3 regions of the Paenibacillus sp. FSL M7-1414 genome follow, and region 3 is predicted to be linked to each of the others. Evidence: riboswitches for the same ligand, from Rfam matches in the RefSeq annotation. Region 3 holds a riboswitch; each other region holds the start of a gene.
The links. Region 3 has a riboswitch for thiamine pyrophosphate ahead of tenA (thiaminase II). Riboswitches for the same ligand answer to the same signal wherever they lie in the genome.

Region 1 (3,151 bases), 2.9 Mb from region 3:
TGGCCTATTTTGATTTTGGCTCTTTTTGGTTTACAGATGAGACCGTTTCTCATATAATTTATGTAACCAAGTTTCATGTGATGAAACATGAGGAGGGCATTATGCCATGGAAGATCGCAAGTTAACCGTCCGGGCTGTGGAACGGGCGCTGGATATATTATTATGTTTTACCACACGCAGTGATCTGGGACTCACCGAAATTGCCAGCCAGATTGGCCTGCACAAAAGTACAGTGCACCGTTTGATGGCTACGCTGGAGGATCGAGGGTTCGTGATCCGCGATGCAGCAACAGAGAAGTACCGACTTGGCATCCGAATCTGGGAACTGTCGGCTCATATGTCCCGCAGTGATGATCCCGCTATTCTGCTGCTGCCTGCGATGGAGCGACTGAGAGATCGATTGGGGGAGACCGTGAGTCTGTACCTGCGTGATGGCAGTGAACGGATACGGATTCAGGCGGTGCAAAGTGATCAGGCGATCCGCCGAGTCGCTCCAGTGGGTGTTAGACTCCCGCTGTCTGTGGGCGCTTCCAGCAAAGTTTTGATGGCGTTTGCCACGGACGAGGATCGTGAAGAACTGATGAACGGGCCGGAATGGCCGGTGTTTATTGATCCGGCGGTGTATTTGGCGCAGATGGGAGATATCCGGGATAACGGATATGCGACGAGTTATGAGGAACGTGAGCCGGGAGCCGCCGCGGTATCTGTTCCGATTATGGATCGCAGAGGCAATATTGCAGCTGCCCTCTCGGTCTCAGGGCCTGTCAGCCGACTCTCGCAGGAGACATTGCATGAATACGCACCTGTGTTGAAGGATGCTGCTACGCAGATGGGGCTCATGTTATCCTGATGTTGAGGTAAGGTTTTTCTCCAATTGAGTTGGTGTTCTGGAATATAAAGGTTGTTTTTATGTTCCGGTTACGCTACTCTGTAATGGACGGCCCAACGGGGCCAGCTTCATTGAATATGAACGGCGGCATCTGTAAGCCGCAACTTGTTAACGTTACTGGGGGAGTCCGAATTGTCCGGACTGAGACGGAATCGCATGAGATTCCGGACCCTTTGCACCTGATCTGGATCATACCAGCGTAGGGAAGTAATCGGCGATATGACCACAACCACCACATGATGTGACCCTTGTAGGGCTCCGTTAAGGAGCTGCATAAAGGTGCATTATTGGTGATGGACATAAAAGTCGGTTCCTTCGGGGACCGGCTTTTTTATATACAGGGAACGGGCGATATAGCGCGGATTTTATGGGCTTCTTTTTCGATAACCTGCGGAAGTGGGCTTGGATGAATAGAGAACGCACCATAGATCATCCAAGATCTGTGGCAGCCTCCGTCTGTTGTTAACTGTACATGAAAAGTGTCTTCCCTGGTCTGGTGTAGGATCGCTCTTTCTTCTCTGCATTGCGCATGATTTGGGACAGGTACGTAAGTGAGCTAATGACGAAACCAACCAAACAAGCGACGAACACTGAGGAGGAGACAAGCGAACATGAGTACAGGAAATCAAACGGGACAACAAGCGATTGAACAGGAACATAACGATCGGCAGGTGGAAAAAGAAACAGGAGCGGCCGGACGGGTCCAGCCCTTTCCGGGCAGCCGCAAAGTCTACATTCAGGGCTCACGGCCGGACATTGCTGTACCGGAGCGTGAGATAGTCCTTCATGACACAAATACTCCCCAAGGGGTGGAGCATAACGAACCGCTGCGTGTCTACGATACGAGCGGCCCCATGACCGATCCCGCATTCCATGCGGATATCCGTGCAGGTCTGCCATCCCTGCGCACACGTTGGATCACAGAGCGCGGCGATGTTGAAGCTTATCAGGGCCGTACAGTTAAACCGGAGGATAACGGACTGAAGCCCGGAGGAAAGAGAGCTGGAGCCGAAGAGTACCCTGGATTGCGTGGCAAACCGCTGCGGGCACAGCCAGAACGCTGCGTGACTCAGATGCACTACGCGAGACAGGGAGTCATTACGGCTGAGATGGAATTCGCCGCCATTCGTGAAGGCGTGGAGCCGGAATTTGTGAGACAGGAGCTGGCGAGTGGACGGGCCATTCTGCCATCCAACATCAATCACCCGGAGAGTGAGCCGATGTTGATCGGTCGTCATTTTCACGTGAAGATCAATGCCAACATAGGTAACTCGGCCGTATCTTCCTCCATCGAGGAAGAGGTGGAGAAGATGACTTGGGCGGTACGCTGGGGATCGGATACGGTGATGGATCTGTCCACAGGCAAAAACATTCATACCACCCGGGAATGGATCATCCGTAATTCACCTGTGCCGATTGGTACGGTGCCGCTGTATCAGGCGCTGGAGAAGGTGAATGGCGAAGCGGAAGCGCTGACCTGGGAGTTGTACCGTGACACACTCATTGAGCAGGCAGAGCAGGGCGTGGACTACTTTACGATTCATGCAGGTGTACTGCTGCGTTATATCCCCATGACCGCCAAGCGAATGACAGGCATTGTATCTCGCGGTGGGTCCATTATGGCAGCATGGTGTCTGGCGCATCATCAGGAGAATTTTTTGTACACCCATTTTGAAGAAATCTGCGAGATTATGAAAAGGTATGATGTGGCGTTCTCACTGGGAGATGGACTTCGTCCAGGCAGTATCTACGATGCGAATGACGAAGCTCAGATGGCGGAACTGGCCACGCTTGGGGAACTGACGCAGATCGCATGGAAGCATGATGTGCAGGTGATGATCGAAGGCCCGGGTCATGTGCCGATGCATAAGATCAAGGAGAATGTGGACTTGCAGATGGAGATCTGTAAAGAAGCACCGTTCTACACACTTGGGCCGCTAACGACCGACATTGCGCCAGGATATGATCACATCACATCCGCCATTGGGGCAGCCATGATTGGCTGGTTCGGCACGTCCATGCTCTGTTATGTTACGCCAAAAGAACATCTGGGCCTGCCCAACAAGGATGATGTGCGGGAAGGGGTCATCGCCTACAAGATCGCAGCTCATGCCGCCGATCTGGCGAAAGGCCATCCGCGTGCTCAACGCCGCGATGACGCATTGTCCAAGGCACGCTTTGAGTTCCGCTGGCGTGACCAGTTTAACCTGTCACTGGACCCGGAACGTGCGCTGTCCTACCATGATGAGACGCTGCCAGCAG
Region 2 (3,151 bases), 3.2 Mb from region 3:
TCTCATCCTCTCTGTTTACCTTCGTAATTATAGAGATGAGGAAACCCTCCACATAAGTGAACATTCTGTGAACAGTTATGGTTTTTCCAATTTAAAATTGGATTTGACAACCATGTAGTACAGCTCTATGATATCCCTTAAAATGGTAGCAAATTTCAATATATAAGGAGGTTTTTGATTGTGAGTTTTCAAAAACGCATTGACCACGTCGGCATTGCCGTTCGTGATCTGGAGACCACGCTGCGTTTCTACACGGAGATCGTTGGTCTTGAATTGAAAGACCGGGTGACCCATACCAACGGTATCATTCAGCTCGCCTTCCTTGGCTTCAATGGAAGTAATGAGACTGAGATTGAGTTAATTCAAGGATACAGCGACAAGCTGCCTTCTGAAGGTACGGTGCACCATTTTGCGATCCACGTGGATGATCTTGATTCTGAGTACAAACGCATCCAAGCCACCGAAGCCGAATTTATCGACGGAGAGATTATTACATTGCCTAACGGTTACCGCTATTTCTTCATCTATGGACCTGAAAAGGAATGGATTGAGTTCTTCCAGCGCTAAGAATTGGAGCTGATTTCATGAACATTTTAATTACCGGCGCAGCCGGAAAAATTGGACGTGACTTGTCCCAACACTTGTCAGAGACATTTCACCTGCGACTAACGGATTTGAATATCGACAGACTGCATACGTATCAAGGGACAGGCCATGAGATCATGACACTGGATGTGACAGACCCCGAAGCCTGTCAGCATGCTTGCGAAGGCATGGATGTGGTTGTACATCTGGCGGGAGATCCTTCCCCGCATGCCGGATTTTATGAATCGTTGTTGGACATCAATATCAAAGGCACATTTAATGTATTCCGTGCAGCCAAGGACCAAGGTGTACGAAGAGTCATTCTGGCAAGCAGTGCACAGACGATCGAGGGGTATCCCATTGATGCTCAGGTCTATCCGGACATGCCGACACGCCCACGGAATTTGTACGGGGTTAGCAAATGTTTTGGAGAATCGCTCGCTTCCTATTTTGCGTATACCGAAGGTTTACAAAGTGTAGCAATACGTATAGGTGCATATGATGATTTTCAACCGAACGGACCCGTGCTGGAGGCAAGGGATATGAGCGCGTATATTAGTCCGGCTGACTTGTGTGATTTGATGTTCAAAGCAATTACAACTACCGATCTGGAACCCTTCACCATACTGCATGGGATCTCGAATAATCGGTTTAAACGATTAAATCTGGAAACCACTCAGAAACAGGTAGGTTATGACCCAAAATCCGATGCTTTTGCACTCAGTCAGATTGCCTTATATGATTCCCCACGATAATTATTGAAAATAACACATCCAAACAGGCTGTTATACATATGTATAACGGCCTGTTTATAACTTATACGTGTCCCTATCCAGTTCATGACTGGACAGGTCCTACCCTCTGGCCTATAATTACACCTAGTAATGCCCGTAACTTCATAGTTTCCCAGGGGAGTCGGAATTGGCCGGCTGAGAGTGTATCCCACCAAGATACTAACCCTTAGACCTGATCTGGATCATGCCAGCGTAGGAATCGGAGTATATCGAAATGGCACAGCCCTATGGCTGAACGCCACCTCTCTAACGCCTGCACGCGTCCCGGAATACGGGACGCTTTTTTAATGTTCTTTTATATAGCCAGAGAGCTAAAAAAAGTGACGTTATCCAGATCTCAACTGGTATAAATCTGTCGATTTATGCAAGATGATTGGATATGAAGCCAAGGAGTACCCCGTGCCAATCGGCCGGACATACCGAAGGAGAGAACCACAGATGAAATGGCGTAAAACGATGGGATTGTTGCTCTTATGCGTGCTTATGGTGACTGTAGCCGCATGTGGTGGCAAAGAAGCTGCCCCAGCTGGGCAGAACGGCAACACAAATACGGAAAGCAGCAACGAAGGTGACACTGCCGCCCTGAAAGATATTAAAGTGGTGCTCGACTGGACACCAAATACGAATCATACAGGCCTGTATGCAGCTGTAGATCAAGGTTTTTATAAGGCCGAAGGCTTGAACGTTGAGATTGTACAACCAGGTGCCGGTGGCGCAGATACAATGGTTGCCTCGAATGAAGTGCCTTTTGGCGTAAGTTATCAGGAGAGTGTAACTCAAGCCCGCACACAGGGTGTTCCATTGGTCTCCATCGCAGCAGTTATTCAGCATAATACATCTGGTTTCGCTGCTCCGGCGGATCGGAATATCAAGTCACCGAAAGATTTTGAAGGTAAAACCTATGGCGGTTGGGGTTCCCCAGTCGAAGAAGCCGTGATGCAATCCATTATGGAAGGCGACGGAGCCGATGTATCCAAAGTGAAAAACATTAACATGGGTGATGCCGACTTTTTCACCGCAGTGAAACGGGATATCGATTTCGCATGGATTTTCTACGCCTGGACAGGTATTGAAGCCGAACTGCGCGGAGAACCGATCGACATGTTATATGTGAAGGATTATTCAGATGCACTGGATTACTACACGCCTGTACTAGTAACAAACGAGCAGACGATCCAAAACGACCCTGAGTTGGTGAAAGCATTCCTGAAAGCCACTTCAGAAGGATATCAATACGCAATTGATCATCCCGAAGACGCAGCGAACATTCTGATCAAGGCCGTACCGGACTTGGATAAAGACCTCGTACTGGCAAGCCAGAAATGGCTTAGTCCAAAGTACACAGATGACGCCCCGCGCTGGGGTGAGCAAAAGCAGGAAGTATGGCAGAACTACACCGACTGGATGTTTAGCAAAAAACTGCTGGATGAACAGATCGATGTGAGCAAGGCATATACGAACGATTTTTTACCCCAATAAAATTTCTCATATAAAACGAACTTAATATTTACACGATGACGGAGAGGACAGAAATAACGTGAAAAAGCGAAGCGGTCGCCTTTATCACCGGATTTTCCCTTTAGAGAAAGGGAATCAAAAAAATCTGGGGATAACAGCGATTGGAAGGTTATTCTGTCATCGAAGTGGCAAGTGTAACAGTCATTAGTTCATTTTATTTATCACGAAAGGAGCCGTGATCTCTCATGGCAAGCACACTACTTAGCATTCAAGTTATTCCCAAAACGCCAAATGGCGAGAACTCTTATCCTTAC
Region 3 (3,151 bases):
AACTGCAAGGCGGCACCATGAGCGCATTTATCATTGCATCTCAGGCTGTTCGCAAAGGTGGCACCATTCAAGTCACTGGGGTATACGGCGGACGTTATAACGGATTCCCGCTCGGTGATATCATGCAGCGAAACGTGAATATCCGTTCCGGACAAGCTCCGGTCATTCACTACATGCCATACATGTACGAGTTGGTTACGTCTGGCAAAGTGGACCCTGGCGACATTGTTACGCACGTCATTCCGCTCAACGAGGCCAAACGGGGCTATGAAGTGTTCGATACAAAAACGGACGATTGCATTAAAGTCATCTTAAAGCCTTAAATATGAATAGATACATGGGAGGACAATCTGAATGGATTCCACTTACGCTTTGCATGAGATGCTCGAGGTGCATGAAATAGCTGCGTTCAAGACGGTTTGTATGACTAAATCCAAGACCATGCAAGCTCTGGTAACCGACCCGGAGCTCAAGCAAATTTTGCAACAAGATGCGACATTATCACAACAGCAGCTTCAGGAGCTCGGTGGAGTGCTGTCTAAAGCGACTGTATAGGAGATAAAAAATGAACCCAATATTAGAACATATGACTGGTCTTAATACGCTGACCGATGACGTAATCGCAATGGATTTTTTGATGAACGCCAAGAGCAGCGTCAGAAACTACGCCATGGCTGTGACCGAATGTGCCACCCCCGAAATCAAACAAATTTTGATGAAACAGCTCGATGAAGCCATAGATTCTCATGAAAAGATATCAAATTACATGGTGCAGCATGGCTTATACCACCCTTACCATATTGCAGAGCAAATTCAGCTCGATCTGAAAAATATTCAGACTGCTATGAACATTCCGTCCTGACACCCTTTTTGATTTTAGCCAGAGACTTCAGAGAACAAAATGTCCCTGTGTCAAGAATTTCAACAATAATAAAAGGCGGATACACTCCGCCCTTTTTTCGGTATCATCACGAAACACGCTTATACAAGCGTTCCTTTACTTAATTTCCATCCTGAGACTGTTTATGGCCGCTGCTCTCTAATTGAATGAACTACCAGTAAACTTAAGGCTCCAGCCTCCATGACATCTCCCAAAAATCAAGCTCAAAGCGACTGCACATCACGAAAATATCTTCCATCCGTTGGTACGTTCCCTCGCTACAGCCTTCTAATAGCTTATCCGTTAACGTCACTAGGGATTGATTGCTGCTGTTGTATTCAGAGGAAGCATATCCTGTGATCCACTCTCCGTAAAAAGGATGATCAGCTGCGCCTGGCTTTTGGGCAAGGACTTGACCAATCTCTGCATAGCTCCATGAGCAGGCCAGAATGGAAACAAGTACTTCTGCTATGCCACCCGTATGGGAAACAGAGAGCATATAGTTAGTATAGGCTGCATTTTTCAGTGCAGGTTTTACCTGAAAAACATGATCCTCTGTAATTCCTAATCGCTCCATATAAGAACGATGGATTTTCATTTCACCATTCAGGATGTTATCTACGTTTTTACTAAAAAACTGCATCAATTTGGGGTCGTGCGACTTGACGATACCTAGTGCAAATACACGGGCATAATCGAACAGATACAAGTAGTCTTGCAGCAAATAATAACGAAATTGTTCGACCGGTAAGGAACCATCTCCGATTCCTTTAACAAAGGGATGCTCGAGACATTCTTTCCACACGGGCTGTGCTGCCTGATATAGTCTCTCTGAAATAGTCAACATGTGTTCCTCCAATTCATAATGTACGTATTTAAAAACAAAAAAAACGAAACATCCATAGGATGTTTCGCAGACAAATACACTAAAACAAGGGGGTTCGCATGAGCTACCCAAGTACAGTGTTTCATCGTTGCATCCCTACGTTGGCATTATCCAAATCAGGTAAGGTCGGTTTAACACCCTCTCAGCCGGTTAAGGCTCCCTCGCAAACGGTTGTATGTAGTTGATTACTATCTTATTCCCATAAAAGATAAAATAACATCCATTTAGTATATCAAGGGCTGTTAAATATAGTCAAGGCAGATTGTATCGCCCCTCATCACCTTTGGTGACGTATGTAAACGATGAAAACCATCACAACAATGGTTGAGTTTCAGCCACTGTTATGATGGTTTCTATTCTTGCAACTACTGCCGATGGTTTAATGCCCGAGTTTGTTCTTTCCGACAAAAGTGAGTATTCCGTACTGGGAAGTATTTCTCCAGCTCTCATTGGTCGTATCATTCCACTTGGCTACGCTCTGCTTACCTCCGCCCTGGTTGTCGTTAATTTGGAGCTCGAAACCGAGAACATTTCCTGCTTTGGGCGTCAATGATTGTAAATGAATTCTGGCTTCTACGAGATATCCTTTATTTGTTTTCTTCACAGCACTTACAAGGCGTCCAGGTGAGGCACCCCCTGCAAAGGTTCCCACATTGTCTGCACTGATTCTGAACTGGGCATCATCATATTGAAAATACGGTGTGCGCTGGTGATTCTCGTCCAGGAAAATCTCAACCGAATCCTGATCCCATGGGTTGATGCTATCTGTGATGATGTTTGGATCAGTGACGTCGATCAGCAGGTATAGATATTCACCTGACCACATTGCGCGAGCCACTGCCTCTGCACCTTCGCTTTGGTTCAACCGGTTTACTTCAAACGGTGCAGCCTTATTCCATGATGTGTCTTTCTTCCCATCAATCTGAACAATCCCTTGTACAGCTTGTGCAGATTTGGGCATAGGGGCAAGCTGAATCACGCCGTATTTGCTTGTATCCTGTTCCTGAGATTGTGTTCGATCATTCCAGTACAGTGGATTATAAGGTTGTGTCCCACTTGAACCGCCATCAGTCACACGGATATCCAATCCGGCTTCATATTCTGATCGGACTTGGATACCACCCCACGGAATGGACAATTCAACCTGATATCCGGCTTTGGTCTCGCGTACATGATATGAACGCTTCTCCACGCCCTCAGCTTTGCCCGACCGCTTAATGATTACGTGTCGGTCATCTGCTTCATATGAAGTGGTCTTGCCATTATTGAGGTCAACAAAGATATCTACTCTGTCATTCACATCTGTCTTTGCATCCTGAACATCCACAAGGATATACAGGTTACTATGATCCCATAAGGTGCGGAAACTGGCTGATCCCGAAGAG

Region 1: another riboswitch for thiamine pyrophosphate. It lies ahead of thiC (phosphomethylpyrimidine synthase ThiC); the one in region 3 lies ahead of tenA (thiaminase II).
Region 2: another riboswitch for thiamine pyrophosphate. It lies ahead of MHH92_RS02310 (ABC transporter substrate-binding protein); the one in region 3 lies ahead of tenA (thiaminase II).

What each region holds. Positions count from the first base shown of each region.
Region 1 is NZ_JBBOOS010000001.1:733,280-736,430, forward strand. It holds gene MHH92_RS03415 (IclR family transcriptional regulator) at 107-850, shown strand; TPP riboswitch at 999-1,112, shown strand; gene thiC (phosphomethylpyrimidine synthase ThiC) at 1,501-3,151, shown strand, end outside.
Region 2 is NZ_JBBOOS010000001.1:480,456-483,606, reverse strand. It holds gene MHH92_RS02320 (VOC family protein) at 181-567, shown strand; gene MHH92_RS02315 (NAD-dependent epimerase/dehydratase family protein) at 585-1,340, shown strand; TPP riboswitch at 1,484-1,596, shown strand; gene MHH92_RS02310 (ABC transporter substrate-binding protein) at 1,818-2,858, shown strand; gene MHH92_RS02305 (thiamine-binding protein) at 3,083-3,151, shown strand, end outside.
Region 3 is NZ_JBBOOS010000001.1:3,647,831-3,650,981, reverse strand. It holds gene MHH92_RS15785 (zinc-dependent alcohol dehydrogenase) at 1-323, shown strand, start outside; gene MHH92_RS15780 (hypothetical protein) at 355-555, shown strand; gene MHH92_RS15775 (spore coat protein) at 566-862, shown strand; gene tenA (thiaminase II) at 1,065-1,727, opposite strand; TPP riboswitch at 1,842-1,939, opposite strand; gene MHH92_RS15765 (endo-1,4-beta-xylanase) at 2,146-3,151, opposite strand, start outside.